Regions from separate parts of the Longispora fulva genome, predicted to be linked through region 2. Evidence: predicted binding sites of a transcription regulator. Region 2 holds the regulator's gene; the other holds the start of a gene.

Region 1 (15,093 bases), 1.6 Mb from region 2:
CCAGCAGCTGATCAACCCGCTGGACGAGCTGCTCAGCTGGCTCGACCGGCTCCAGGTCGGCGGCGTGTCCCTGGCCCGGCTGCTCGGCGTCGCCCAGGTGCCGGCCGACCGGGAGGCCACCGGCAAGGTCCCGATCGGCTCGGACATCGAGGCCCGCGACGTGCGGTACTCGTACGGCACCCGCGACGTCCTGCACGGCATCGACCTGGAGGTCCGCCCCGGCGAGCGGCTGGCCATGGTCGGCCCGTCCGGGGCCGGCAAGTCGACCCTCGGCCGGCTGCTGGCCGGCATCCACGGGCCCCGGACCGGCTCGGTGGACGTCGGCGCCGTGCCGCTGATCGAGCTGCCGCTGAACGAGCTGCGTGGCCAGGTCGCCCTGGTCACCCAGGAGCACCACGTCTTCCTCGGCACGGTGTCGGAGAACGTGGCGCTGGCCCGCCCCGACGCCGGCGACGACCAGATCAACGCCGCGTTGGCCGCCGTCGACGCCCTGGACTGGGTGCGCGCGCTGCCCGACGGGCTGGAGACCAAGGTCGGCTCCGGGGAGCACGCCCTGTCCCCTGCGGAGGCCCAGCAGATCGCGCTGGCCCGGCTGGTGCTGGCCGACCCGCACACCCTGGTGTTGGACGAGGCGACCTCGCTGCTCGACCCGAGGGCGGCCCGGCACCTGGAGCGCTCGCTGGCGGCCGTGCTGGAGGGCCGGACCGTGATCGCCATCGCGCACCGGCTGCACACCGCGCACGACGCCGACCGGGTCGCGGTGGTCGAGGACGGCCTGATCTCGGAGCTGGGCAGCCATCATGAGCTGGTCGCCGCCGACGGAGCGTACGCGGCGCTGTGGAGTTCCTGGCACGGCGGCAAGAACGGCGGGTAGGCCGCTACGCTGTGTCCCGCCGGGGGTTGCGCGACACAGGAGGCATGATGCGACGGTTGGCGCTGAGCGTGGCGGCTGTCGTGCTGTTCGTTGGCGTGCTGGCCGTGCCGGCGGCGGGCATCGCCGCGCGGGAGCTGTCGGACTGCAAGCGGCACCGGTTCGTCACGGCCGAGTCGTGGCGGGCCCGTGCCGTGGACGACGCGGGCTGCCGGACGTGGGAGCGGTTCACGAAACGTCGGCCGGCTGGCAGAGCAACGTCACCGGAGCCCCTGCCACCCGGGTCAGGATCACCGTCGCCTCGTTCGGTCCGTCGAGTCTGAGCTGTTTGCGCAGGCTCTCCGGCTCGAGCGCCGAGCCGCGCTTCTTGATGGTCAGTCGGCCGACGCCGCGCTCCCTCAGCGTCGAGCGCAGCCGTTTGAGGCTGAAGGGCAACACCAGATCGATCCGGTACGCCCTGGCGAAGCGCGTCGCGCGCACCTCGTCGGCGTACAGGTACGCGATCGTCGGGTCGGCGATGTTCGCCCCGAGCGTGTCGGCGAGCTCGGCGACCAGGTGCGACCGGATCACGGCCCCGTCGGGGTCGTAGACGAACGCCCTGGTCGGCCCGACCTCTGCCTCGCGGGTGCCGCCCCCGGTCAGCTGCGCGGCCCCGCCGGGCGTCCCGTCGCCCCGGCCCGAGCTCCGTCCGGTGTCCCCGGGGAGCACCGTGGCCCGCCGGGGCACCTCCGCGAGCCGGTCGCACCACAGGGCGGCCTCCACCACCTCGCCGCCGACGCTGACCCACTCGGCCTCCGCGGTGCCCGGCAGCAGCGCGTGGTCGATCCCCGGCCCCAGCTTGATCACGGCCGGCCGCCGGGTCAGGCTCTCGATGAAGTCCCACGGCGGCGAGTACGACCGGGGGTCGAACACCCGCCGGTTGCCGGCCCGCCGCGCCGGGTCGCAGAACACCGCGTCGAAGGCGGTCAGGTCCACCGACTGGGCGTCGCGGTGCTCGACGGTCACGGGCAGCCCGGCGGTGTTCGCCGCGGCGATCTCGGCGGTGCCGGGGTCGGCCTCCACCGCGTACACCGTGATGCCGGCCCGCGCGAACGCCCGGGCGTCGGCGCCGATCCCGCAGCCCAGGTCGGCGATGGTCCGGACCCCGGCGGCGGCGAGCCGGGCGGCCCGCCGGTCGGCCACGGTCAGCCGGGTGGCCTGTTCCAGCCCGGCCCGGGTGAAGAACATCTGCCCTGCGTCCGGCCCGAACTTGGCCACGGCCTTCGCCCGCAGCGTGGCCTGGGTGAGCGCCTCGCCGGCCAGCTCAGCGCCGGCCCCGGTGGCCCGGAGCGCCTCGACGGCCTTGAGCTGGTCGCCGTCCACGAGCCCCGCGGCGAGGGTCAACAGGGCACTTCCGGCGGGACTTCGCAGCTCGGTGAGACTCACCACGACAGCTTACGGCTGGCACTCTGGTTGACGGAGTGCCAGCCACGACATAACCTTCGGTTAGCACTCTCCACCCGAGGGTGCCAGCACTCGGCGGTCCCGGACCCGCGACGACGGTTCCGTCGGTGGAGTTGGCATACACACCAAGTACCCCAGGAGGGTATGTCCATGAGCACCGCGACCAAGGTTGCGATCAAGCCTCTCGAGGACCGCATCGTGGTCCAGGCGAACGAGGCTGAGACCACGACCGCATCTGGCCTCGTGATCCCCGACACCGCCAAGGAGAAGCCCCAGGAGGGCACCGTCCTGGCCGTCGGGCCCGGCCGCTTCGACGACAACGGGGCCCGCGTGCCCGTCGACGTCCAGGTCGGTGACGTGGTGATCTACTCGAAGTACGGCGGCACCGAGGTCAAGTACGCCGGCGAGGAGTACCTGATCCTGTCCGCCCGCGACGTTCTCGCGGTCGTCGAGAAGTAGTCGTGAAGTGATGGGTCACCCCTCGTGGGGTGGCCCATCACTTTTTTCGAAAGGGATTCACACATGTCGAAGATCCTCAGCTTCTCCGACGACGCCCGCAAGAGCCTCGAGGCCGGCGTCGACCAGCTCGCCAACGCGGTCCGCGTGACGCTCGGCCCCAAGGGCCGCAACGTCGTGCTGGACAAGAAGTTCGGCGCCCCGCTCATCACCAACGACGGTGTCACCATCGCCAAGGAGATCGAGCTCACCAACCCGTACGAGAACCTCGGCGCTCAGCTGGCCAAGGAGGTGGCGACGAAGACCAACGACGTCGCCGGTGACGGGACCACCACCGCGACCGTGCTCGCCCAGGCCATGGTGCACGAGGGCCTGCGCAACGTGGCCGCCGGCGCGAACCCGAGCGGCATCAAGCGCGGCATCGACGCGGCCGTCGAGGCGGTCTCCGGCGTGCTGCTCGACCGCGCCGTCGAGGTGTCGACCAAGGAAGCCATCGCCAACGTCGCGACGGTCTCCGCGCAGGACGCCACGATCGGCCAGCTGCTCGCCGAGGCCATGGACCGGGTCGGCCGCGACGGTGTCATCACCGTCGAGGAGGGCTCGACCCTGACCACCGAGCTCGAGGTCACCGAGGGCCTGCAGTTCGACAAGGGCTTCGTGTCTCCGCACTTCGTCACCGACCCCGAGGCCGGCGAGGCGGTGCTGGAGGACCCGTACATCCTCATCACCGGTCAGAAGATCTCCGCGCTCGAGGAGATCCTCCCGCTGCTCGAGAAGATCATCGGCGCGAACAAGCAGCTGCTGATCATCGCCGAGGACATCGACGGCCAGGCGCTGTCGACCCTCGTCGTCAACGCGGTGCGCAAGACGTTCAAGTCCGTGGCCGTCAAGGCCCCGGGCTTCGGCGACCGGCGCAAGGCGATGCTCGAGGACATCGCGGTCCTGACCGGCGGCACGGTCATCACCGCGGACCTCGGCCACAAGCTGTCCGACGTGACCCTCGAGATGCTGGGCACCGCCCGGCGGGTCGTGGTCACCAAGGACAACACCACGGTCGTGGAGGGCGGCGGCGACGCCGACCAGGTCAAGATCCAGGCCAACAAGATCAAGGCCGAGATCGAGGCTTCGGACTCCGACTGGGACCGCGAGAAGCTCCAGGAGCGGCTCGCGAAGCTCGGCGACGGCGTGGCGGTCATCAAGGTGGGCGCCGCGACCGAGGTCGAGATGAAGGAGAAGAAGCACCGGATCGAGGACGCGATCGCCGCGACCAAGGCCGCTGTCGAGGAGGGCATCGTGCCCGGAGGCGGCGCGGCGCTGGTCCAGGCGACCGAGGTGCTCGAGAAGGACCTCGGCCTCACCGGCGACGAGGGCGTCGGCGTGCGGCTCGTCCGCAAGGCGCTCGACGAGCCGCTGCGCTGGATCGCCCAGAACGCCGGCCACGACGGCTACGTCGTCGTCGGCAAGGTCCGGGCGCTGCCGTGGGGCCAGGGCCTCAACGCGGCCACGGGTGAGTACGTCGACCTGCTCGCCGCCGGCATCGTCGACCCGGTCAAGGTCACCCGCAGCGCGGTCGCCAACGCGGCCAGCATCGCGAGCCTGCTCCTCACGACCGAGACCCTGGTCGTCGAGAAGCCGGAGAACGACAGTGACGCAGGTCACGGCCACTCTCACGGTGGCCACGGGCACGCGCACTAGCAAAACCGTGCACAGTGGACGGGCACCCGGCTCCTGCCGGGTGCTCGTTTCTTTGCCACAAGTCCGTTACGGTGCGAATACACGGGCACCGTAACGGAGGGTCTTTCTTCAACGATGGTCGAAGAGGATGAGCTCACCGGGCTCGCGGTCCGCGCGGCGGCTGGCGATCAGCACGCCCTGTCGGAGCTGCTGGTCAGGCTGAGACCGCTGATCCTGCGCTACTGCCGGGCGCGGCTCGGGCGGGTCGGTGGTGGCTATCTGACCGCCGACGACGTGGCCCAGGAGGTGTGCCTCGCAGTGCTGGCCGCGCTTCCCCGGTACCAGGACATGGGCCGCCCCTTCGCCGCCTTCGTGTTCGGGATCGCCGGACACAAGGTGACCGACGCGCACCGCGCCGCCCAGCGGGCCCTCACGGTCGCCCCCGTCGAGCAGGTGCCCGAACGCCCCGACCCGGGGGCCGACCCCGAGGCGCAGGCCGTGGCCGCCGACCTGTCCCGCCAGCTCGCCGGCCTGCTCGAACGGCTCACCCCCGTGCAGCGGGAGATCATCCTGCTGCGGGTTGCCGTCGGCCTCTCGGCGGAGGAGGTCGGCACGGTGCTCGGCATGACGGCCGGGGCGATCCGGGTGGCCCAGCACCGGGCACTGGCCCGGTTGCGCACGTTCGCGGACGAGGAGGTGTCGGCGTGACGTCGTTCGATGAGCTCGCGAGGACCGACGCCCTGCTCGACGCGCTCGGCAGGGGCGATGCGGCGCCGGCCGGGGATCCGCTGTTGGCGGCGTTGGCGGGGTGGCGCGAGGACGTGGCGTCGGGTGGTCCGGGACTTCTGATGGCGTCCGATCACCTGGCGGCGTCCGGCCACGCGGCTGCGGGCGACGACCACGAGCCCGGGGCGGAGCCGGAGTTCGGCGCAGCTCCCGCTGCCAAGGCGCTGGTCGGCTCCGGTGACACCGCCGCACCGAGCAATGCTTCCGCCGACGGCGAAGCCGCCGCCCCAGGCGCGGCCCCGGCGCGCAACGGCACCCCCCGGCGGCTGCCGCACGCCCGACAGGCCCCCGGCACGCTCCGGCGGGCAGCCCCGGCGGCGCTCCCCGAGAAGAAGGACCCGCGGGTCGGGTTCCGGCGGCCGAGGTCGCGGCGGCGGCTCGCCCTCGCTGCGGCGGCCGTCATCGTCCTGGCCGCTGGCGGTGCCGGGGTGGCCGCGTCGGCCAGCGCGCGGCCGGGCAGCGCGCTGTGGCCGGTCACCCGGCTGGTGTACGCGGACCGGGCCGCCTCCACGCTCGCGGAGACCGAGGCCGAGAACTCCCTGAACCTGGCGACCCAGGCGCTGGACACCGGCCGCCCCGAGGACGCGTCGCGACACCTGGCCGACGCGGAGAAGTGGCTGTCCCGGGTCCGGTCGGACGGCGCGGTCCGCCGGCTGCGGGAGCGTACGGAGGACCTGCGGGGGCGGGTCGGGGAGAACGGGGAGGGGCACGCCGATCCGCGGTTCGTGCCGACGCCGACATCGACGAAGAAGCCTGTGGATAAACCTGGGGACAACTCGAAGCCGACCCCGAAGTCGACCAGCGGCGGTGCCGGGACGTCGGGCGGCGGGGGCGGCACCGGGGGCGGGACGTCGGGCGGCGGCGATGACGGGGACAAGAGTGGCGACGGCGGGGACAAGAAGGACGACGGCAAGGGCGGGAACAAGGGCGCCCACCCGCCGACGCCGAAGCCGACGAGGCACGGGGGCCAGGAGCTGAAGGACTCGCGGCAGCGGTAGTCGAGGGAGCCCGGGCCGCCCGTCAGCCCGGGCCGCAGATCAGCCCGAAAGGGACGCCCGTGCCGTGTGCCCTCAGGCCGGGGCGTGTCGGGTCGGGGACCTCCGTACCCGGAAAAAGGGTTTAGGGGGTGTCTTCCGCCGCGAGGGTGTCCTGGACGCCGTCGGTGTAGCCGCGGGCGTAGTCCCAGGTCACGTAGTGCTCGGGGTCGGGGTTGAATGCCGGCTCGTGCACGCGGGGGCGGCCGTCGTCGAGGAGGTGGCGCAGGTTGGCGCGCAGCAGCTCCCAGTTGAAGTAGTGCGGCTCGCGGCAGTCCTCGCAGTCGACGACGAGGCCCTTGACGCCGGACGGCTCCAGGAGGGTCTGGTAGAGCTCCAGATCCTCGAGGTCGTCGAGGACGTCCTGCTTCTCGTCCTCGGACAGCGGATCGGTCGGCTCCTCGGGGTCGAGCCCCGCGGAGGGGTCGCCCGGGTCACCGGCGAAAGGGTCGATCGGCTCGTCGTGCACGCCTCCTACCGTATCGCTCCGGGGGCGTTTCGCGCTCGACCCGCTCGCTGGCGCGCGCGCCGACAAAGATCAAGATCTTTCGACGGGTACGCCGCGCACATCACCCGGCGCGCCGCGGCCGAAGCGCAGCCCAGATCACAGAGGGTGCGCGGTGGGCACGTGTTTCCCGCTGGGTAGGATTGCGTATGCCGCAGCATCTGGAATCGGACACCGCCATGAACACCCTGCCACTGGGTCTGACCTTCGACGACGTGCTTCTCCTGCCCGCCGAAGCCGACATCGAACCGGGGTCCACGCGGACCACGACCCGGCTCACCAAGAACATCACGCTGGAGATCCCGTTGGTCTCCAGTGCCATGGACACGGTGACCGAGGCCCGGATGGCCATCGCGATGGCCCGCAACGGCGGCATCGGCGTGCTGCACCGCAATCTCTCCGTCGAGGACCAGGCGACCCAGGTCGACCTGGTGAAGCGGTCCGAGTCCGGCATGATCACGAACCCGGTGACCTGTTCGCCGAACGACACCCTCCGCGACGTCGACGCGCTGTGCGCGAAGTTCCGGATCTCCGGTGTCCCGGTGACCGACGCCCAGGGCACGCTGGTCGGCATCGTGACCAACCGCGACATGCGCTTCGTCACCGACGGCGCGACCCCGGTCGCCGAGATCATGACGAAGATGCCCCTGGTCACGGCCCCGGTCGGGGTGTCGAAGGACGACGCGCTCGCCTTGCTGCGGCAGCACAAGATCGAGAAGCTCCCCCTGGTCGACGGTGCGGGCGCGCTGCGCGGGCTGATCACGGTCAAGGACTTCACGAAGAGCGAGCAGTTCCCGAACGCGACGAAGGACGACGCGGGTCGGCTGCGGGTCGCCGCCGCCGTCGGGGTCGGCGAGGACGGCTACAAGCGGGCCCGGGCACTGATCGACGCCGGCGTCGACGTGATCATGATCGACACGGCGCACGGGCACAGCCGGGCGGTGATGGACCTGGTCAAGCTCATGAAGAAGGAGACATCGGTCGACATCGTGGCCGGCAACGTCGCTACGTACGCCGGGGCGCTCGCCCTGGCCGAGGCCGGCGCGGACGCGGTCAAGGTCGGGGTCGGCCCCGGCTCGATCTGTACGACCCGGGTCGTCGCCGGCGTCGGCGCCCCCCAGGTCACGGCCATCATGGAGGCGGCCCGCGCGTGCCGCCCGCTCGGCGTGCCGGTGATCGGCGACGGCGGGATGCAGTATTCGGGAGACATCGCCAAGGCCATCGTCGCGGGCGCGGACACCGTGATGCTCGGTTCGCTGCTGGCGGGCTGCGAGGAGTCCCCGGGCGAGCTGATCTTCATCAACGGCAAGCAGTTCAAGTCGTACCGGGGCATGGGTTCCCTGGGCGCGATGCAGTCCCGCGGCGACCGGCGCTCCTTCTCCAAGGACCGGTACTTCCAGCAGGACGTCTCCGAGGACAAGCTGGTCCCGGAGGGCATCGAGGGCCAGGTTCCGTACCGTGGCCCGCTGTCCGCCGTCGCCCACCAGTTGGTGGGTGGCCTGGGGCAGGCGCTGTTCTACTGCGGTGCCGATAGCATCAGTGAGCTACAGCGGCGGGGCAAGCTCATCCGGATCACGTCGGCTGGCCTCAAGGAGAGCCACCCGCACGACATCCAGATGACCGTCGAGGCACCCAACTACCACTCCCGTTAAGGAGCGCGCCGTGCGAGACGTCGTCGAGATCGGGCTGGGCAAGGTCGCCCGGCGGGGATATCACCTGTCGGACGTCGCGATCGTGCCGAGCCGCCGAACCCGGGATGTCGACGACGTCTCCACGGCCTGGCAGCTCGACGCCTACCGGTTCGAGATCCCCTGTGTGGCCCACCCCACCGACGCCACGATGAGCCCCGCCTCTGCGGTCGCCCTCGGCCGGCTCGGCGGGCTGGGCGTGCTGAACGCCGAGGGCCTGTGGTGCCGGTACGAGGACCCGTCCAAGCTCCTCGCCGAGCTGGCCGACCTCGACCAGCCCGCGACGGCCCGGCTGCAGGAGATCTACGCCGAGCCGATCAAGCCGGAGCTGATCGCCGAGCGGGTGCGCGAGATGCGCCTCGGCGGCGGCACGGTCGCCGTCCGGGTCTCCCCGCAGCACACCCTCGCCCTCGCGCCGGTCATCCTCGACGCGGGCGTGGACCTGCTGGTCATCCAGGGCACCCTGGTCTCCGCCGAGCACGTGTCCACCACGGACGAGCCGCTGAACCTCAAGGAGTTCATCGCGGACCTCGACCTGCCGGTGATCGTCGGCGGCTGCACGAACTACCAGACCGCCCTGCACCTGATGCGCACCGGCGCGGCCGGCGTGATCATCGGGATCGGCGCGGACGACTTCTCGACCACTGACCAGGTGCTCGGCATCCGGGTCCCGATGGCCTCGGCGATCGCGGACGCCGCCGCCGCCCGGCGCGACTACCTGGACGAGACCGGCGGGCGGTACGTGCACCTGATCGCCGACGGCGACATCGGCACGTCCGGCGACATCGCCCGCGCGCTGGCCTGCGGCGCGGACGCCGTGATGCTCGGCCAGCCGCTCGCGCACGCCGCCGAGTCCCCGGCCGGCGGGGCGTGGTGGCACTCGTCTGCGAGCCATCCGAAGCTGGCCCGGGGCATGTACGTGCCAGGGGACGAGCCGCTGGGCACCCTGGAGGAGCTGCTGTACGGCCCGTCGGACGACCCGAGTGGGGCGCTGAACCTGTTCGGTGGCCTGAAGCGCGCGATGGCCAAGTGCGGCTACCGCGACCTGAAGGAGTTCCAGAAGGTCGACCTGAGCCTCGACATCTGATCCACCGCGGAAGGCCCGACCGGCACGCCGGTCGGGCCTCTTCCGTCGGAAGCTACCCGCGAGTAGCATCCCCGGCATGGCGGACTTCGATGTCATCGTGATCGGCTCCGGGTTCGGGGGCAGCGTCTCCGCGCTCCGGCTCGTCGAGAAGGGCTACCGCGTCGCCGTGCTGGAGGCGGGCCGGCGGTTCGCCGACGATGAGTTCCCCAAGACCTCCTGGCGACTGCGCAGCTTCCTCTGGGCCCCCAAGGTGCGGTTCTTCGGCATCCAGCGGATCAACCTGCTCCGCGACGCGCTGATCCTGTCCGGCGCGGGCGTCGGCGGCGGCAGTCTCGTCTACGCGAACACCCTGTACGAGCCCCTGCCGGCCTTCTTCGCCGACCGGCAGTGGGCGCACATCACCGACTGGAAGGCCGAACTCGCCCCGTACTACGACCAGGCCAAGCGGATGCTGGGCGTCGTCACGTACGAGCGGATGACCAGCGCCGACCTCATGATCAAGGCGGTGGCCGACGACATGGGGGTCGGGGACACGTTCCACCAGACCCCGGTCGGCGTGTACTTCGGCGAGCCCGGCGTCGACCCCTTCTTCGGCGGGGCCGGGCCGGACCGCGACCCGTGTCGGGAGTGCGGGGCGTGCATGACGGGCTGCCGGTACAACGCGAAGAACACCCTGGTCAAGAACTACCTCTACCTCGCGGAGCAGGCCGGCGCCGTCGTGCACCCGCTGACGACGGTCACCTCGGTCCGGCCGCACGAACGGGGCTACGAGGTGCGGACGCGCCGCACCGGCGGGTACCGGAAGAGGGTCTTCACCGCCGACCAGGTCATCTTCGCGGCCGGCGCGCTGGGGACGCAGCGGCTGCTGCACACGTTCAAGGCGCGGGAGCTGCCGAGGCTGTCCGACCGGCTCGGCTACCTGACGAGGACGAACTCGGAGTCCATCATCGGCGCGCGGTCCTTCGCCAAGGACGCCGACTACACCGACGGGGTGGCGATCACCAGCTCGTTCCACCCGGATGCCGACACCCACATCGAGCCGGTGCGCTACGGCAAGGGCTCCAACGCGATGGGCCTGCTGCAGACCGTGCTCACCGACGGCGGCTCGCGGTGGCCGCGGTGGATGGTCGGGCTCGGCACCCTGATCCGCGAGCCCAGGACGCTGCGCGCGCTGTCGATCCGCAAGTGGTCCGAGCGGACGATCATCGCGCTCGTCATGCAGACCCGGGACAACTCGCTGACCGTGAGCCTGAAGCGCACCTGGTACGGCCGGCGCAAGCTCACCTCCCGCCAGGGTCACGGCGAGCCGAACCCGTCGTGGATCCCGGCCGGCAACGAGGCGGTCCGCCGGCTCGCGGAGAAGATGGGTGGCGTGGCCGGTGGCACCTGGAACGACCTGTTCAACATCCCACTGACCGCGCACATCCTCGGCGGCTGCGCGATCGGCGACTCGCCGGCGACCGGGGTGATCGACCCCTACCACCGGGTGTACGGCTACCCCGGCCTGCACGTCGTCGACGGCGCGGCCGTGAGCGCGAACCTGGGCGTGAACCCGTCGCTGACCATCACGGCGCAGGCGGAGCGGGCGCTGTCCTTCTGGCCGAACCTCGGCTCGCCCGATCCCCGGCCGGCCCTGGGCGGTGCGTACGAGCAGGTGAACCCGGTCGCCCCGGACAGCCCCGTGGTCCCCGAGCGGGCCCCGGCGGCGCTGCGGCTGACGGTCCGCCCGTGATCTGAGCCACTGGGGAGATGCTTTCCGATACCGGCGGGTCTAGTTTCTATTTACTGGACTCATCGGTATCGGAAAGAGGCTGCCATGGACTCCGCCGTCATCCACCGCCGACGCTGGGCCACCCTCGGCGTCCTGTGCGTCTCCCTCCTGATCATCGGCCTGGACAACACCGTCCTGAACGTCGCGCTCGCGACCCTCCAGCGCGAACTCGACGCCACGGCCGGCCAGCTCCAGTGGATCGTCGACTCCTACACCCTGGCCTTCGCCGGGCTGCTGCTGCTGGCCGGCGCGTGGGGGGACAAGTACGGCCGGCGGAAGGCGCTGCTGATCGGCCTCCTGATCTTCGGCGGCTCCTCGCTCTGGGCCGCCCTCTGCGAGACCCCCACCCAGCTGATCGCCGCCCGCGCCGTGATGGGCGTCGGCGCGGCCCTGATCATGCCGAGCACCCTGTCGATCCTCACGAACTCGTTCACCGACCAGAGGGAACGCAAGTCCGCGATCGGGATCTGGGCCGGCGTCTCCGGGATCGGGATCGCCGCAGGGCCGGCGCTCGGCGGCTACCTGCTCGACCATTTCAGCTGGTCCAGCGTGTTCTACATCAACGTGTTCGTGGTGGTCGCAGGCCTGGCCGGCACGCTGTTCATCGTCCCGGAATCCCGTGACGCCGGCGCGCCGAAGCTCGACCTGGTCGGCGGGCTGCTCAGCGTCGTCGGCCTCGTCGCCCTGGTCTGGGCGATCATCGAGGCCCCGGGCGCCGGCTGGGGAGCCACCAAGGTCGTCGTCGGCTTCGGGGTGGCCGCCGTGACCCTGCTGGCCTTCGCCGGCTGGGAACTGCGGCACCGCAACCCCATGCTCGACATGCGGTTCTTCGCCAACCGGCGGTTCTCCGTACCCGCCATCGCCGTCACCCTGGTCTTCTTCGTCCTGATGGGCTCCGCGTTCTTCCTGTCGATCTACCTGCAGACCGTCATGGGGTACGACGCCCTCGAAGCCGGCCTGCGGATCATGCCCATCGCCGCGGGGCTCGTCTTCGGCGCCCCGCTCGCGATGGGCATCGCCCAGCGGATCGGCGAGAAGGTCCCGGTCGTGTTCGGGCTGGTCCTGCTGGCCGCCTCCTTCGTCGTGATCGCCGGCACCGAGGTCCACTCGGGCTACGGCCGGGTACTCACCAGCGTCCTGATCATGGGCTTCGGAATGTCCTTCGCGATGGCCCCGGCCACCGAGGCCGTGATGGGTTCCCTGCCGGTCGAGAAGGCCGGGGTCGGCTCGGCCGTCAACGACGCCGTCCGCCAGATCGGCGGCGCGCTGGGCGTCGCGGTCCTCGGCTCGATCATCAACTCCGTGTACCGGCATAGGATGGTCGACGCCGTCGCAGGCCTGCCCGCGCAGGCCCGGGACGCGGCGAAGGACAATGTGCAGGGCGCGATGCACGTCGCGGCCGGCCTGCCCCCGCAGGCGGGCGGGCCCCTGACCGGCACGGCCTTCGACGCGTTCGTCAACGGGCTGCACGTGGTGGCGTGGGTCTCGGTGGCGCTGTGCGTCGTCGGGGCGGTCGTGGCGGCGGTCTGGCTGCCCGCGCACGCGGCCGTCGCGGAGGAACCGGAGCTCGTGGAGGCTAAGTGAAGGACGCGCGCCGGGGACGCCCCCGCGACCCCGAGGTGGCCGAGCGGGTCCGCCGCGCCGCCGCCGAACTCCTCTTCGAGGTCGGTTTCGAGGGCACCACGGTCGACGAGGTCGCCAAACGGGCCGGCGTCGCCAAGGCCACCCTCTACCGGCGCTGGGCCAGCAAGGACGAGCTGGTCCTGGAGGCGTTCGAGTCCCTGATCGACTACCGGGTCCCGCTCCCGGACACCGGGGACGTCACCGAGGACCTGCGCACCGTCTACACCTCGGCGATCGACATGTTCTCCACCGAGCAGGGCGCCGGCTGGATCCGGACCGTGGCCATGGAGGCCGCCCGGAACCCGAAGGTCGCCGCCCTGCTCGTCGCCGGCATGGAGACCAGGATCGCCATGGCCCGGGCCCTGCTCGACAAGGCGGTGGCCCGGGGCCAGGTCCGGCCCGGGGTCGACCCCAAGCTGGTCATGGAGCTGTTCAACGGGGTCACGGTCAACCGGGCCCTGGCGCACCAGCCGATGCCCGGCCCGGCGGAGATCGACCAGCTGGTCGAGCTCACAGTCCGGGGGATCGCCGCCCGGCCCTCCGACGGGGATGACTAGGCTCTTGACATGCAGCCCGTCCTCGTAGTTGATTTTGGGGCGCAGTACGCCCAGTTGATCGCCCGCCGGGTCCGCGAGGCCCGGGTGTACTCCGAGATCGTCCCGTCCTCGATGCCCGTGGCCGAGATGCTCGCGAAGAACCCGGCCGCGATCATCCTGTCCGGTGGGCCCTCCTCCGTGTATGAGCCCGGCGCTCCGCAGGTCGAGGATGCCCTGTTCGAGGCCGGCGTGCCGGTCTTCGGCATCTGCTACGGCTTCCAGGCGATGGCCCGCGCGCTCGGCGGCACCGTGGCCCGTACCGGCCTCCGGGAGTTCGGCGGCACCCCGGTGTCCGTGGTGACCCCCGGTGTCCTGCTCGCCGACCTGCCGACCGACCTGTCCGTCTGGATGAGCCACGGCGACAGCGTGTCCGAGGCCCCCGCCGGGTTCACGGTCACCGCCACCTCCGAGGGCGCCCCCGTGGCCGCCTTCGAGGACGTGTCGCGCCGGTTCGCCGGGGTGCAGTACCACCCGGAGGTCAAGCACTCCGCGCACGGCCAGACGGTCCTGGAGCACTTCCTGTACGACATCGCGGGCCTCGCCCCCGACTGGACCTCGGCGAACGTCATCGAGGAGCAGGTCGCGGCGATCCGCGCCCAGGTCGGCGACAAGCAGGTGCTCTGCGCGCTGTCCGGCGGGGTGGACTCAGCGGTGGCCGCGGCCCTCGTGCACAAGGCCGTGGGCGACCAGCTGACCTGCGTGTTCGTCGACCACGGCCTGCTGCGGGCCGGCGAGGCCGAGCAGGTCGAGAACGACTACGTGGCCGCGACCGGGATCAAGCTGCGGGTCTTCAACGCGCAGGAGCAGTTCCTGGGCGCGCTGGCCGGGGTCACCGACCCCGAGGAGAAGCGCAAGATCATCGGCCGGGAGTTCATCCGGTGCTTCGAGGCCGCGGCCCGGGACCTCGCGGCCGAGGGCGTCGAGTTCCTGGTGCAGGGCACGCTGTACCCGGACGTGGTCGAGTCGGGCGGTGGCACCGGTACCGCGAACATCAAGTCGCACCACAACGTCGGCGGCCTGCCGGACGACATCAAGTTCGCCCTGGTCGAGCCGCTGCGCACCCTGTTCAAGGACGAGGTCCGCACCATCGGGCTGGAGCTCGGCCTGCCGCCGGAGATGATCTGGCGGCACCCGTTCCCGGGCCCGGGCCTCGCGATCCGGATCATCGGCGCCGTCGACCGCGAGCGGATCGACATCCTCCGCCAGGCGGACCTGATCGCCCGCGAGGAGCTGACCGCCTCCGGCCTCGACCGCGACGTCTGGCAGTTCCCAGTCGTGCTGCTCGCAGACGTCCGCTCGGTCGGCGTCCAGGGCGACGGCCGCACCTACGGCCACCCGGTCGTCCTGCGCCCGGTCTCGTCCGAGGACGCCATGACCGCCGACTGGTCCCGGCTGCCCTACGACCTGATCGCGAAGATCTCGACCCGGATCACCAACGAGGTCGCGGAGATCAACCGGGTCACGCTCGACGTGACGAGCAAGCCCCCGGGCACCATCGAGTGGGAGTAGCTCACCGGGTTCACCTGGTGAAATCGGGAGTAAACTGAGAGTTCTGCGGG
Region 2 (15,093 bases):
GCACCACGGCCCCGTTGCCGGCGGATCCGAGGGTGGCGGCCCCCATGCCGCGCGGGGCCCCGGGGCCCCGCCGGCCGTACGCCGCGGCCAGGAAGCCCGGCATCGCCCCGTCGTGGCCCACGTGCACCACCCGGTCGCCCTGCGGCACCACGATCAGGCCGAGCCCGAAGGCCGCCAGCCAGGCCTCGGCGTCACTGGTCGTGACCGGCCAGCGCGCCTCCTCCATCGTCGCCTCGGCCAGCACGGAGCCGGTCGGGTCGACACTCGCCGGGTCGGCCAGGAACGCCGCCCAGCGGGCCAGGTCGCGCGCCGTGCCCCACAGCTGCGCGGCCGGGGCGATCCCGCCGGACTCCAGGCGGGGCTCGACGCGGGCATGGTCGGAGTACGCGTCGACCTGGTAGCCGGTCACCGCCGTGTCCGTCGGCTGCACGGTGACGCCGGTCAGGCCCAGCGGGGTGAGCACGAGGTCGGTGAGGACCTCGGCCCACGTGCCGCCGCGCAGGGTCGCCACGGCCTGGCCGACGAGCGCGAGGCCCAGGTTCGAGTAGTGGAACCGGCGCGCGGACGGCAGCACCTGCTCGGCCCGGTGCAGCTCGGTCAGCAGGGTGTCGATGTCCGGCACGTTGAGGGTGTCCCAGACGTCGCCGTCGGGCTCGCGCTGGATGCCGGAGGTGTGGCTGAGCAGCCGCCGGTACGTGTGCTCCCCGTGCGCGCCCAGCCGCAGGTGCTTGCCGACCGGGTCGTCGAGGTCGAGCAGCCCGGCGTCGCGGGCCTGCAACGCCAGCACGGCCGTGAACGTCTTCGTCACCGAGCCGATCCGGAACTGGCTCGCGTCGTCCAACGGCCGGTCGGTGCCCGACCCGCCCACCGCGAACGTCCAGTCGGGGCGGTCGGCGCGCACCACCGCCGCCTGCACCGCCGGAACCCGGCCCTCCGCCTGCGCACCGCGGACCCGCCGCTCCAGCTCCTTCATGCCGGCGACGCTATCAGCCGACGGCGGCTGGTCGATAACGGTCAGATCTCAGCCCAGGTGCCCCAACGCGCGCCCGCCGAGAACGTGCAGGTGGACGTGGAACACCGACTGGCCGGCCTCGGCACCGGTGTTGGTCACCAGCCGGAACGAGTCCAGCCCGTCCGCCTTCGCGACCTGTCCGGCGGCGGCCACCAGCTCGCCGGCGAGGGCCGGGTCGGCGGTGGCGAGCTCGACGGCGTTGTCGTAGTGCGTCTTCGGGACGACCACGACATGGGTGGGGGCCTGCGGGTGGATGTCGCGGAAGGCCAGCAGGTGCTCGGTGTCGAGCACGACGGTGGCGGGCAGTTCGCCCCGGACGATCCGGCAGAACAGACAGTCGGTCACGGAACCCAGGGTATCGGCCCCACCGATCACCGGGTACCGGGGCGACCGGCGAGGGACGCGGAAAGGTTACCGGGACGTCGGCCCGGGGCTGCCGCGGCAGCCACTCGTCTACCAGCGGCCGAGCCGGGCCGACAACACCGACAGCGCCGCCACCCCGGCGGTCGAGGTGCGCAGCACGTTCGGCCCCAGCCGGACCGGGATCGCCCCCCGATCGGCGAAGTCGAGCACCTCGTTGGAGTCGATGCCGCCCTCCGGGCCGACCACGAGCGTGATGTCCCCGGCCGGCAACGGCACCGTGGACAGCGCGATGTCCGCCTCCTCGTGCAGGACGAACGTCGGCGTCACCCCGGCCGTGCCGCGCAGCTCCGACACTGTGGGGAACCAGGCCCGCCGGGACTGCTTGGCCGCCTCCCTGGCCACCGACCGCCACTTCTCCAGCGACTTGGCCGCCCGCTCGCCCTTCCAGTGCGTGATCGACCGGGACGCCTGCCAGGGCACGATCTCGTCCACCCCGACCTCGGTCATGGCCTGCACGGCGAGCTCCGCGCGGTCGCCCTTCGGCAGTCCCTGCACCACGACGAGCCGGGGGGCGGGGGCTTCGGTGAAGAAGCGCTCCTCCACGCGTACCCCCAGAGCGCTCTTGGCGACGTCGACCACGACGCACTCGGCGGTGGCCCCGGCGCCGTCACCCAGCAGCAGCCGCTCGCCGACCCGCAGCCGCTGCACGTCGGCGGCGTGCCGGCCCTCGGGTCCGTCCAGGGTGAACCGGTCGCCGACCGGCAGCTCCTCGACCCAGAACAACGCCAGACTCACGCGCACTCCTCCGCTCGGGCCGGCGACCCAGGTCGGGCACCGGTGGCCGCCCCGCGACCACCCGCGAGGATAACCCGCCCCCGGCCCCGGAACGCGCCGACGACGCGACCCGGCGGGGCAGCGCACAGGCCCGCCGACGCGAACGGGCCCGGGCGACCAACGAAGGTCACCCGGGCCCGGACAGCCGCACGGCTCCTACTTGAGCGCGTCCTTCACCCGCGAGAAGAACCCGCCGCCCTGCTTCGTCACCTCGACCAGCTCCTCGCCCCGCGACCGCGCGAACTCGCGCAGCAGCCGCTCGGACTCGCCGTCCAGCTTCGTCGGGGTCTTCACGTCCAGGTGCACGTATATGTCGCCCCGGCCGTTGCCGCGCAGGTGCGGGACGCCCTTGGCGCGCAGCCGCAGGTTGCTGCCCGGCTGGGTGCCCGGCCGGATGTCGATCAGCTCCTCGCTGTCCAGGGTCTTGATCGTCAGCTGGGTGCCGAGCGCCGCGGCCGTCATCGGCACGGACACGGTGCAGTGCAGGTCGTCGCCCTTGCGGGTGTAGACCTCGTGCCGGCGCTCGTGGATCTCCACGTACAGGTCGCCGGCCGGGCCGCCTCCGGGACCGACCTCGCCCTGCCCGGAGAGCCGGATCCGCATGCCGTCCTCGACGCCGCCCGGGATCTTCACGGTCAGGTTGCGCCGCGACCGGACCCTGCCGTCGCCGTTGCAGGTCGCGCACGGGCTGGGGATAACGCTGCCGAAGCCCTGGCACGCCGCGCACGGCCGGGCGGTGACGACCTGGCCGAGGAACGTGCGCTGCACGCTCTGCACCTCGCCGCGGCCCTGGCAGACGTCACAGGTCACCGGGGTGGTGCCGACGGCACAACCGCCGCCGTCGCAGGTCGCGCACACGATGGCCGTGTCGACGGTCAGCGGGGCCTCCAGGCCGAACGCCGTCTCGTGCAGGTCCAGCTCGAGCCGCAGGACCGCGTCAGCACCCGCGCGCACCCGCGAACGCGGGCCCCGGCCGGCCGAGTTGCCGAAGAAGGCGTCCATGATGTCCTGGAAACCGACGAACGGGCTGCCGCCCGGAGGCATGCCGCCGCCGTTAGGCGCGAGCGGGTCGCCACCGAGGTCGACCATCTGGCGCTTCTGCGGGTCGGACAGCACCTCGTAGGCGGCACTGATGTCCTTGAACTGCTCCTGCGCCTCTGGGGCCGGGTTGACGTCCGGGTGGAACTGGCGGGCCAGCTTCCGGTACGCCTTCTTCAACTCGTCCTGGCTGGCGTCCCGGCTCACGCCCAGGATCGCGTAGTAGTCCTTGGCCACTGTCGTCCTAACTCAGTTTTGGGAGTTCTGGGCGAGAATCTCGCCGACATAACGGGCCACCGCTCGGACGGTGGCCATGGTTCCGGGGTAGTCCATCCGGGTGGGGCCGAGGACCCCGAGGCCCCCGACGGCTGTCGTGCCGGGGCCGTAACCCGTGGAGACCACCGAGGTGGAGCGGAGGTCGACGAACTCGTTCTCGTCGCCGATCAGGACCCGGACCATGCTGGAGGAGTCGGACTCGCCGATGAGCTTGAGCAGCACGACCTCCTCCTCGATGGCCTCGAGAATCGGCATCAGCGAGCCGGGGAAGTCCAGCGCGCTGCGGGTCAGGTTGACGGTGCCGGCGAGGGCCAGGCGCTCCTCGCCGCGCTCGACCAGTGTCTCCAGGAGCACGGTCGACAGACTGATCATGGCCGGGCGGAGGTCGAAACGCACCTCTTCGACCAATGCCTGCACCAAGGTCGGCGTGTCGACCAGTTTCTTACCGACCAGCTTCTCGTTGATCTGCCGCCGCAGGGCCATGATCGACTCGTCGTCGGTCGGGCCCGGCAGCTCGCACAGCCGCTGCTCGACCCGGCCGGTGTCGGTGATCATGACCAGCATGATCCGGGTGGTGCTGACCGCAATCAGCTCCAGGTGCCGCACGGCGCTGCGGGTCAGCGACGGGTACTGCACGACAGCGACCTGCCGGGTCAGCTGCGCCAACAACCGGACAGAACGGTGCACGACGTCATCGAGGTCGACCGAGCCGTCGAGAAAGCGCTGGATGGCCCGCTTCTCCGCGGGGCTCATCGGCTTGATCCGGCTGAGCTTGTCGACGAACAGCCGGTAACCCTTGTCGGTGGGCACCCGCCCGGCGCTGGTGTGCGGCTGGCGGATGTAGCCCTCCTCCTCGAGGACGGCCATGTCGTTGCGCACTGTGGCGGAGGACACCCGCAGGTTGTGCCGCTCGACCAGCGCCTTGCTGCCGACCGGCTCCTGGGTGGCGACGTAGTCTTCGACGATCGCGCGCAGAACGTCCAGTTTCCGCTCATCCATCGGCACGCGCATCACCTCCCTGGCACTCCCGTGGCGTGAGTGCCAGTCTACGACCGCTGACAAGTCATGTGCCGACTCAGCTGTCAGCTTGCTGTCAGCTGACAGACTTCCGTGATCACGACCACTAGGTTGTCGGCATGACTCAACCCCCACCGCCTGGGTACGGGTACCCCCCGCCACCCCCGGCCAACTCCGACGACAAGACCTGGGCGCTCGTCGCCACGTTCGGTGCTGCCGTCGGCGCGTTCATCTCCTGCGGCGTGCTCGGTTTCGCCGGCCCGCTCGTGGCGTATCTGGCGAAGGGCAAGGAGTCGGCGGCCGTCCGCTCGACCTCGCTCGCCGCGCTGAACTTCCACGCCCCGCTGAGCGTCGCGGCGTTCGTGCTCGGGATCATCGAGCAGTGCGGCGGCCGGGTGCCCTACGTCGGCTGGCTGGTCTCGATCCTCGCCGGTCTCGTCGCGCTCGTCGTCTTCGTGGGCCAGATCGTGTTCGGCATCATCGCCGGCATGAAGGCCAACGAGGGCCAGCCGTACAGCTACCCGTTCAACTTCAATTTCATCAAGTAAGTAGGCCTGGCGCAGGGCTCCCCTACCGGGGAGCCCTGGCCTACCCTGACGTCGTGGCTGACAACGATCCCGATTTCCCCGTCACCGGCCCGCCGTGGAACCCTCCGGGTCCGGCGGTCCCTCCCGGCGGCTACCAGGTGCCTCCGCCCGGCTATCGGATGCCCCCGCCACAGCTCCAGCGGCAGGCCCCCGGCACCGGCTACGGGCACGGCGGCCCGGCCGACCCCTCGGATCCGGCCTACTCCGGCCCGGCCCCGACCCGCCAGGAGATCTCCGACTCCGCCCTGACCCACTTCCTGGGCCTGCTGGGCATCCTCGGCCCGATCCTGATGTACGCGCTGAAGGGTTCCACCTCGCGCTGGGTCAAGGCCAACGCCTCGGAATCGCTGAACTTCCACATCTCGATGATCTTCTGGTCGCTCGGCTGGGTCATGGTGTCGATGCTGGCGGCCTGCGGGCTCGGCGCCATCACCCACGGGTTCGGCTTCCTGCTGATCTTCGTGCTGATGTTCGTCCCGTTGCTGGTGTCGGTCACGTTCTCGGTGCTCGCCGGGATCGCGGCGAACAAGGGCGAGTTCTACCGGTACCCGTTGACGATCCGGATGATCAAGGGCTGACCTCGGCGGTCACGGTCTCCGTGCCGTTCGCGTCCTTCTTCTTCGTCCAGGACCCGTCCTTGGCCGTCCACTCCATGCCGGCGTAGCGCACGGCGCGCACCCCGTGCTCCTCGGCGCGGGCGACCAGCCAGTGCGCGTACTGCCAGCCGGACTGGGCGTCGCGCGGCTTGAGGTCCATGGTCGTGGCCTTCGTCGCCCCGGCCTGGCCCCAGTCGGCCTTGAGCGCGTCGGCGAGGGCCGCGACGGCCACGGCGCCCTGCTGCTTCGGGTCGCCCGGCAGCGTGCACGCCACGGCCTGCCCCGCCGAGCCGCCGAGCGCCCTGGTGAGGATCTCGGACTTCTCCACCCACTGCTCGTACAACTCCGGGTGCGCGCTGACCTGCACGGCCTGGGCGGCGTCCGTGACGCGCATGTCCTGCCAGCCGGGCACCTTGACCAGCTTGTCGTAGAACTTGCCGCTCGTGTACCGCTGGTCGGCGATCTGCTCCGGGGTGCCCCAGCCCATGCTGGGCCGTTGCTGGAACAGGCCGATCGAGTCGCGGTCCCCGCCGGTCAGGTTGCGGATCTTCGACTCCTGCCAGGCGGTGGCCAGCGCGACGACGACCGCCCGCTCGGGCAGCTTGCGCCGGATGCCCACCGCGGCGATGGTCGCGGCGTTGGCTAACTGGTCGGCGTCGAGGACCACCTTCCCACCGGCGGTCACCGTGCACGACTTGGTCGAGACCGGGATCTTGAACTTCTCACCGAAGTACTGGGCGACGAAATAGCCGCCGGTGCACATCACGAGCACAGAAATGACCAATACGGTGAGTAACGTCCTGACCCGCATGGGACACCACCCTACGCGGAACGCCGGCCCTCCGGCACCCACGAGGGGACACGCTTCTCGGCGTACGCGGCCACACCCTCGCGGCCCTCCGTGGACAGGAAATATCCGGCGGACAGGTCGGCGAGTTCCCGCAGCCGCTCACGGACCGGAGTCCTGAGCAGTCCCTTCGCGCCGGCCAGCGCGCCCGGGGCGCCCAGGACGAGCGCGTCGAGGTACCGGCGGACGGCCGGATCGAGGTCGGACTCCGGCACGGCGGCTGTCACGAGTCCGACATGCTCGGCCCGGTGCCCGTCGAACACCTCGCCCGTCAGGTACAGCTCGGAGGCCGCACGGGGCGTGAGCCGGGGCAGGACGGTGGCGGAGATCACCGCCGGGATGACCCCCAGCCGGACCTCGGTGAACGCGAACGTCGCGGCCGTGGTGCACACCGCGATGTCGGCGGCGGCGATCAGGCCGAGGCCGCCCGCGCGGGCCGGGCCGGCGATCCTGGCGACGACCGGCTTCGGGGCCTCCACCAGGTCGGCGAGCAGGTCCACGAGCGCCGCGGCGGGCACCTGGCCGGACTCGCGGGCCGCAGCGGTCTCCTTCAGGTCCGCCCCGGAGCAGAACACCGGGCCGGCGTGGTCGAGCAGGATCACCCGGACCGCGTCGTCGGCCAGCGCCGCGCGGAGAGCGTCGGTGAACTGCCTGATCAGGGGCGTCGACAGCGCGTTGCGGTTGCCCGGGCTGTCGAGAGTGAGCGTCGCCACGCCCTCGGCGGCGGCGTACCTGACGAGTTCTTCGGCCATGACCGGCACACTAGTGGTTATGCCAGGCGTACTCCCCTCCGGCGCTCCCGTCCCCACGGACGGCTCGCTGCCCCCCGCTGCCCTTGCCGCCGCAGGTTCATCCGGTTTCGGGGTGTATGCCCATGTCCCGTTCTGCGCCTCCCGGTGCGGCTACTGCGACTTCAACACCTACACGCCAAGCGAGGGCGTGACCCAGACCGGCTACGTCAACCAGGTCCTCGCCGAGCTGAAGCTCGCCTCCCGGGTCCTCCGCGGGCCCCGGCCCGTGTCCGCCGTCTTCGTCGGCGGCGGCACCCCGACCCTGCTGCCGCCGTCCGAGCTGGGCCGGCTGCTGGAGAAGATCGACGCGACCTGGGGTTTCACCTCGGACGTGGAGATCACCACGGAAGCGAACCCGGAGACGGTCGACCCGGTCATGCTCAAGGAGCTGCGCTCGGCCGGCTTCAACCGGATCTCGCTGGGCATGCAGTCCGCGGCCCCGCACGTGCTGGCCGTCCTCGACCGCAAGCACAGCCCCGGCCGCGCCGTGCAGGCCGCGCAGGAGGCCCGGGCCGCCGGCTTCGACCATGTCAACCTCGACCTGATCTACGGTACGCCGGGCGAGCGCCCCGAGGACTTCGCCGCCTCCCTGCAGGCCGTCCTCGACGCCGGCGTCGACCACGTCAGCGCGTACGCCCTGATCATCGAGGACGGCACCCGGCTGGCCGCCCGGATGCGCCGCGGCGAGCTGCCGTACCCGGACGACGACGTGGCCGCCGACCGCTACCTGGCCGCGTCGTCCACCCTGGAGTCCGCCGGCCTGCACTGGTACGAGGTCTCCAACTGGGCCCGCCCCGGCGGCGAGTGCAAGCACAACCTGCTCTACTGGCGCGGCGGCGACTGGTGGGGCCTCGGGCCGGGCGCGCACAGCCACGTCGGCGGGGTGCGGTGGTGGAACGTGAAGCACCCGAACACGTACGCCGCCCGGGCCGCCGACAAGGTGTCCCCCGGCGTCGGCCGGGAGCTGCTCACGAAGGAGGAGCGCCGGATCGAGGACATCATGCTCCGGCTGCGCCTGGCCGAGGGGCTGCCGCTGGACCTGCTCGACGGGGCCGGGCTGGCCGCCGCGCACCGCGCCGTCGAGGACGGGCTGCTGACTCTGGCCGAGGACCGCGCGGTGCTGACCCTGCGGGGCCGGCTGCTCGCGGACGCGGTGATCCGGGACCTGACCTGACCGGCCGCCGGCCGAACCCGGCCCGGCCCGGCCGGGTTCGGCCGGCCCGGCCATCCGGCCCTCCGGCCGGTGATCAACTACACGTAGTTGCGCTTTCCGCAGGGTCGGAAGCCGCAAGAGCGTGTAGTTGATCACGGGTGGGAGGGTGAACCCGGGTCAAACCGCCCAGGCGTACTGGGCCGGCCACGAGGCCGCCACGCCCAGCGCCGCCGCGGCGCGGTGCGGCCAGTGCGGGTCGCGGAGCAGTTCACGGCCCAGGAGGACGGCGTCCGCCTGGCCGGTTGCCACGATGTCCTCGGCCTGCTTCGGTTCGGTGATCAGGCCGACCGCACCGACCGGCACCCCAGCCTCGGCGCGCACCCGCGCGGCGAACGGCACCTGGAAGCCCGGGCCGGTGACGACCTTGGCGTCCCGGGCGATCCCGCCGGAGGACGTGTCCACGAGGTCCACGCCGTGCTCGCGGAGCAGCCGGGCCAGCTCGACGGTGTCATCCACTGTCCAGCCCTCACGGGGGTCATCGAGATTCTCGGTCAGCCAGTCGGTCGCCGAGGTGCGGTAGAACACCGGCAGGTCGGCCGGCCACGCGGCCCGGACCGCGTCCACGACCTCCAGCGCGAACCTGGCCCGGTTGGCGAAGGACCCGCCGTAGGAGTCGGTGCGGTGGTTGGTGTGCGGGGAGAGGAACTCGTGGATCAGGTACCCGTGCGCGCCGTGCACCTCGACCACCTGGAACCCGGCGGCCAGCGCCCGGCGCGCGGCGGCGCCGAAGTCCGCGACGATCCCCCGGATCTCCTCGACGCTCAGCTCGCTCGGGGTGCGCAGCCGGGCGAACGCCTCGGCGCTGGGCGCGACCGGGGTCCAGCCGCCGTCGGCGTCGGCGACCGTCGGGGCCTCGACCCACGGGGCGGTCGTGGAGGCCTTGCGGCCGGCGTGCGCGAGCTGGATGCCGGGGACCACGCCCTGGCTGGTGAGGAGGTCCACGATCCGGGTGAACGCGTCACCCTGGGTGTCGTTCCACAGCCCCAGGTCCGAGGGCGTGATCCGGCCCTGCGGGTTGACCGCCGTCGCCTCGACCAGGATCAGGCCGGCCCCACCGGCGGCCCGCGCGCCCAGGTGGGCGAGGTGCCAGTCGTTCGGCACGCCGTCCACCGCGCTGTACTGGCACATCGGGGCCATCCAGATCCGGTTCGGGATGGTGAGCGATCGCAGGGTGATGGGCTCGAACAGGGCGCTCACGGCCACTCCTTGAAATACGACGTTCCTCGTACTACGACGAATCTGAAACTACCACGACTGTCGTACTATGGAAACCATGTCGCCGCGAGCACTGCCCCACCCCGCCACGGACGAGATCACGCTGGAGGCGGTGCTGCACGCGCTGGCCGACCCGGTCCGGCTCCGGATCACCACGATGCTGGCCGAGGGGCACGAGGACATGGCGTGCATCGCGTTCGACCTGCCGGTGACGAAATCCACGACCACCCACCACTTCCGGGTACTGCGGGAGGCCGGCGTGATCGCGCAGCACTACCAGGGCACCTCGAAGATGAGCACCCTGCGCCGCGACGACCTGGACGCGCTGTTCCCCGGGCTGCTGTCGAGCGTGCTGAGCGCGGCGGCGCGGCAGGCCAACTGACGAGGCCCTGGTGCCGTCCGACGACGCCGACCAGCAGCTGGTCGGTCGTGGCCTAGCGGATCGACAGGTGAACGTGGTTGGTGTGCACGGCCGCCGGGCCGCCGCTGCCGGAGTACGACCGCCAGCCGGTGCCCGGCATCCAGATCTGCCGGTACCAGATCACGTAGAGCACCGCGAGCCGGTCGGCGTTGGCGATGTACCAGGCCGCGAGCCGGTTGCCGTACTCGCGGTCAGCGCCCTGGGCGTCCACGTCCTGGAACCCGGTCGCGTTGGCCGCCCAGTCACACGCCCGGCCGCGCGGGTGCTCCCCGCCGTCCTCGTTGGACCGGTAACACGAGACGAAGTGGTCGAACCCGGCCTTCTTCGTCTCCTGGTACGCGTGCAGCGTCCGCGGCGAGACGCACCCGCTCGTGGTCGGGTCCTTCACCGTGCAGCCCTCAGGCGGCCAGCTGCCGTCCGGGTTGCGCGGCGCGGGCACGGCGTTGGCCGGCAGCTCGCCGAACCCGAGGGTCGGGTCGCCGCCGCCGGCCGAGCGCAGGGCCTTGAGCGCGTCGTCCTGGCGCTTCTTCAGCTCCTTGAGCTGGCTCTCCTGCTCGTTGATCGCCGCGTCGAGGTCCTTGCGCTGCTGGGCGAGCTTGGCCTGGGCGTTCTTCAGGTCGGTGATCGCGTGCGCGTCCCGTTCGGACATGTAGCGCATGGTGGCCGCCGACTGGAGGTAGCTGTCGGCGGAGTTGCTGTTCAACAGGACATTGAGCTCACTCGTCGTCCCACCCTTGTACTGCGCCGCCGCGAGCCGCCCGACCGCCACGCCCAGGTCCTTGACCCTGGCCTCGCTGGTCGTCACCTCGCCCGACAGCTCCACCTGGCGCTTCTTGGCGTTGGCGATGGCCGTCTTCGCGTCCTGGTACCCCTTCGAGGCGTTCTCCAGGGCGTCGCGCAGTTCCTTCGTGCCGCCCTCGGGGTCGGCACTCGCCGGAGCCCCGATCAGAAGGGTGGCCGCCATGACGGCGGCCATCAATGCGGCGACGCGACGACGTAATGACATGGGTTACTTTTTACCAGCCGACTTGTCCGGGGCGTCACTGGTGCTCAGCGCTGCGATGAAGGCCTCCTGCGGAACCTCCACCCGGCCGACCATCTTCATGCGCTTCTTGCCCTCTTTCTGCTTCTCGAGCAGTTTGCGCTTCCGGGTGATGTCACCGCCGTAGCACTTCGCGAGGACGTCCTTGCGGATCGCGCGGATGTTCTCCCGGGCGATGACCCGCGAACCGATCGCCGCCTGGATCGGCACCTCGAACTGCTGGCGCGGGATCAGCTTCTGCAGCTTCGAGGTCATCGAGACCCCGTAGGTGTAGGCCTTGTCCTTGTGGACGATCGCGGAGAACGCGTCGACCGGCTCGCCCTGCAGGAGGATGTCCACCTTGACCAGGTCGGCGACCTGCTCGCCCGAGGGCTCGTAGTCCAGGGAGGCGTAGCCCTTCGTCCGGCTCTTGAGCTGGTCGAAGAAGTCGAAGATGATCTCGCCGAGCGGCAGCAGGTACCGCAGTTCGACCCGGTCGGCCGACAGGTAGTCCATGCCCTGCAGCACGCCGCGCCGGCTCTGGCACAGCTCCATGATCGCGCCGACGTAGTCGTTGGGCGCCAGGACCGTGACCCGCGCCACCGGCTCGGAGACGGAGGCGACCTTGCCCGTCGGGTACTCGCTCGGGTTGGTGACGACGATCTCCTGGCCGTCGTCGGTGGTGACCTTGTAGACCACGTTCGGGGCGGTCGCGATCAGGTCCAGGCCGAACTCGCGCTCGAGCCGCTCCTGGATGATCTCCAGGTGCAGCAGCCCGAGGAAGCCGCACCGGAAGCCGAAGCCCAGCGCCGCGGACGTCTCCGGCTCGTACACCAGGGACGCGTCGTTCAGCTTCAGCTTGTCCAGGGCCTCGCGCAGCTCCGGGTAGTCGGAGCCGTCGAGCGGGTACAGGCCGGAGAAGACCATCGGCTTCGGGTCCTTGTAGCCGCCCAGGGCCTCGGTGGCCGGCCGCGAGTTCAGGGTGACCGTGTCGCCGACCCGGGACTGGCGGACGTCCTTCACGCCGGTGATCAGGTAGCCGACCTCGCCGACGCCCAGCCCGGGGTGCTTCTGCGGCTCCGGGGAGCTGACCCCGATCTCCAGCAGCTCGTGCACCGCGCCGGTGGACATCATCTTGATCCGGTCGCGGGCCGTGATGTGGCCGTCGATGACCCGGATATAGGTGATCACGCCCCGGTACACGTCGTAGACCGAGTCGAAGATCATGGCGCGGGCGGGCGCGGCGGCGTCCCCGACCGGCGGGGTCATCTGCCGGACGACCTCGTCGAGGAGGTGCTCGACGCCCATCCCGGTCTTACCGGAGACCCGCAGGCAGTCCTCGGGCTCGCAGCCGATCAGGTGGGCGAGCTCCTCGGCGTACTTCTCCGGCTGGGCGGCCGGCAGGTCGATCTTGTTCAGCACCGGGATGATCTTGAGGTTGTTCTCCAGCGCCAGGTACAGGTTCGCCAGGGTCTGCGCCTCGATGCCCTGCGCGGCGTCCACCAGCAGGATCGCGCCCTCGCAGGCGGCCAGGGACCGGGACACCTCGTAGGTGAAGTCCACGTGTCCGGGCGTGTCGATCATGTTCAGGACGGCCTGGTAGCCGGCCTGCTCGCCCTCCTTGACCGTCCACGGCATCCGGACGGCCTGGCTCTTGATCGTGATGCCACGCTCACGCTCGATGTCCATCCGGTCGAGGTACTGCGCCCGCATCTGCCGAGGGTCGACCACACCGGTCAGCTGCAGCATCCGGTCGGCAAGGGTCGACTTGCCGTGGTCGATGTGGGCAATGATGCAGAAGTTCCGGATGTATCCGGGTTCCGTCGCGCCTGGGTCGAGCTTCACTGGCACGGTGTCCTCGGGTCGATGGGCGTGGGCTGTCTCCGATGATCCCACAAACCGCGTGGCACCCCGGCTGGTGGCTGGTGCACGATCATGACCATGCGCAACCCCGCCGTCGACTACACCGCCACCGCGGTCCGCCCGGCATGGGATTCCCTGCCGGAATCCGTCCGTTCCCTGGTCTCCGACCGGCTCGGCGGACCGGTCACGTCCGGCCCGTCCGCCGGCGCCGGCTTCTCCGGCGGATTCGCGGCCGTGGTGCGCGGCTCCGGCCAGTTCTTCGTGAAAGCGGTCAGCGAGACCGACAGCCCCCACATCGCCGCCAACTACCGGCGCGAGGCCGTGATCAACCAGGCCCTTCCTTCCGGGGTACCGGTCCCCCGCGTGCACTGGATCGACCAGGTCGACGGCTGGGTCGTCCTCGCCCTCGACCCGGTCGACAGCGCCCGGATGCCCGGCCTCGACGACCTGGACCGGGTGCTCGCCTCCTGGCACGGGGTGATCGACGCCCTGGCCACCCCGTCCCAGGCGCTCCTCGACGTGGGCCTGAACACAGCCGAGGACGACAACGGCCCGGCCTTCGCCGGCTGGCGACGGATCGCCGCCGGGGAGATCCCCTCATCGATCCTGGGCGACTGGTTCCCCCGCGAACTGATCACCCCACTCGCCGTACTGGAGGACGGCTGGGCCCCGGCCACCGCCGGCACGGCCGTCGTCCACCACGACCTGCGGATGGACAACGTCGTCCTCGACGGCGAGGGCGCCCCGTGGTTCTGCGACTGGAACTGGCCGGCGCTCGCCGCCAGCTGGCTCGACCTGCCGCCGCTGCTGGTCCCGGCGTTCGCGGCGGGCCGGGACACCTCGGCTCTGCTCGCCGCCCAGCCGTGCATGACCGGCGTGTCCCCGGAACAGGTGGACGCGCTCCTCGCGGCCGTCGCCGGATACTGGCTGGTGGCCGGCTCGCACGACTTCATCCCGGCGTCGCCCTGGCTGCGCCAGCACCAGACGTGGTCCGGCGAGGCCACGGTGCGGTGGATCGCCCAACGACGGGGCTGGACGCTGAACTAAGCTCCTGACCTGGGGTTCCGTCCAGGTGTCCCCGGCCTGGGTCCGGGTCTGAGTTGGGCTCATTTTGGCCCCAACGGCGCGGGCTGGTAACCTTGCAATTCGCGCGTGCCCATTCGTGGATCTGATCCGTGAGGACGGCGTGCGTTTGGTAAATGACCCGACTCACAAGACCGAGGCTGTGTCGCGTGGCGAATATCAAGTCCCAGATCAAGCGCAACCGGCAGAACGAGAAGGCTCGCCTGCGCAACAAGGCGGTCAAGTCTTCGCTGAAGACCGCCATCCGTAAGTACCGCGAGGCGGTCACGGGCGGCAACGTCGAGGCTGCTGGTGAGCTCCTGAAGGACGCCACCCGCAAGCTGGACAAGGCTGCGAGCAAGGGCGTCATCCACAAGAACCAGGCCGCGAACCGCAAGTCGTCGATCGCGACCGACTTCGCCAAGCTGTCTGCCTAGTCAGACCTCTACTGAGCCGTCCCAGCATCGCTGGGGCGGCTTAGTGTCGTTTCCGCCACACTGCACTGTCCGGTTCTCCCCCGTCCGGTACTAAGATGCGGCGGTGACGACGCCTTCGCAGCCGCAACCTGACCCGTCCGCCGTCCCGGCACCGCCCGAGGGCGGCGTTCCGCTGTACTGGCCGGAGAATCAGGCCCCGGCGTCAGCTCCGGCCCAGGCCGGGCCCGCGCACCAGCCGCTGTGGCCGGCCGAGGACCCCCAGTCGCCCCTGATCCCGGGCCCGCCCGTGCCGAGTCCGCCGTCGGGGAGCCCCACCTGGTACGTGCCCGGGCAGGACGAGGTCGGCTCCCCCGCGCAGCCGGGCTCGTCGCAGGAGATCCTGGGGCACGCGTCGCAGGTGACAGGACAGGACTGGGCGGGGCAGCAGCCGGCACAGACCGGAGCGTCCCCGTGGCAGTCCAACCCCTACGCGGCTCCCGCACCGGGAGCCGACCCGTACG

Evidence for each region. Region 2 encodes HrcA, which represses chaperone genes, less so after heat shock. Its sites were predicted from a motif close to GGTTNGCACNCTCNNNNNGAGNGTGCNAACC; they were not measured.
Region 1: the regulator HrcA is predicted to act here: its motif matches at 2,355-2,385, upstream of groES (co-chaperone GroES).

What each region holds. Positions count from the first base shown of each region.
Region 1 covers NZ_JADOUF010000001.1:6,814,192-6,829,284, forward strand. Annotated here, with positions in the region: gene IW245_RS31315 (ABC transporter ATP-binding protein) at 1-874, shown strand, start outside; gene IW245_RS31320 (THUMP-like domain-containing protein) at 1,100-2,296, opposite strand; gene groES (co-chaperone GroES) at 2,465-2,773, shown strand; gene groL (chaperonin GroEL) at 2,837-4,465, shown strand; gene shbA (RNA polymerase sigma factor ShbA) at 4,580-5,152, shown strand; gene IW245_RS31340 (hypothetical protein) at 5,149-6,228, shown strand; gene IW245_RS31345 (DUF5319 domain-containing protein) at 6,350-6,733, opposite strand; gene guaB (IMP dehydrogenase) at 6,919-8,421, shown strand; gene IW245_RS31355 (GuaB3 family IMP dehydrogenase-related protein) at 8,432-9,544, shown strand; gene IW245_RS31360 (GMC oxidoreductase) at 9,621-11,276, shown strand; gene IW245_RS31365 (DHA2 family efflux MFS transporter permease subunit) at 11,361-12,899, shown strand; gene IW245_RS41110 (TetR/AcrR family transcriptional regulator) at 12,896-13,495, shown strand; gene guaA (glutamine-hydrolyzing GMP synthase) at 13,505-15,043, shown strand.
Region 2 covers NZ_JADOUF010000001.1:5,229,961-5,245,053, forward strand. Annotated here, with positions in the region: gene IW245_RS23415 (serine hydrolase domain-containing protein) at 1-973, opposite strand, end outside; gene IW245_RS23420 (histidine triad nucleotide-binding protein) at 1,022-1,357, opposite strand; gene IW245_RS23425 (16S rRNA (uracil(1498)-N(3))-methyltransferase) at 1,466-2,170, opposite strand; gene dnaJ (molecular chaperone DnaJ) at 2,366-3,484, opposite strand; gene hrcA (heat-inducible transcriptional repressor HrcA) at 3,497-4,528, opposite strand; gene IW245_RS23440 (DUF4870 domain-containing protein) at 4,660-5,088, shown strand; gene IW245_RS41745 (DUF4870 domain-containing protein) at 5,142-5,705, shown strand; gene IW245_RS23450 (hypothetical protein) at 5,695-6,534, opposite strand; gene IW245_RS23455 (enoyl-CoA hydratase-related protein) at 6,546-7,322, opposite strand; gene hemW (radical SAM family heme chaperone HemW) at 7,342-8,535, shown strand; gene IW245_RS23465 (NADH:flavin oxidoreductase/NADH oxidase) at 8,692-9,771, opposite strand; gene IW245_RS23470 (ArsR/SmtB family transcription factor) at 9,848-10,171, shown strand; gene IW245_RS23475 (coiled-coil domain-containing protein) at 10,224-11,216, opposite strand; gene lepA (translation elongation factor 4) at 11,220-13,082, opposite strand; gene IW245_RS23485 (phosphotransferase) at 13,173-14,141, shown strand; gene rpsT (30S ribosomal protein S20) at 14,327-14,593, shown strand; gene IW245_RS42340 (thioredoxin-like domain-containing protein) at 14,697-15,093, shown strand, end outside.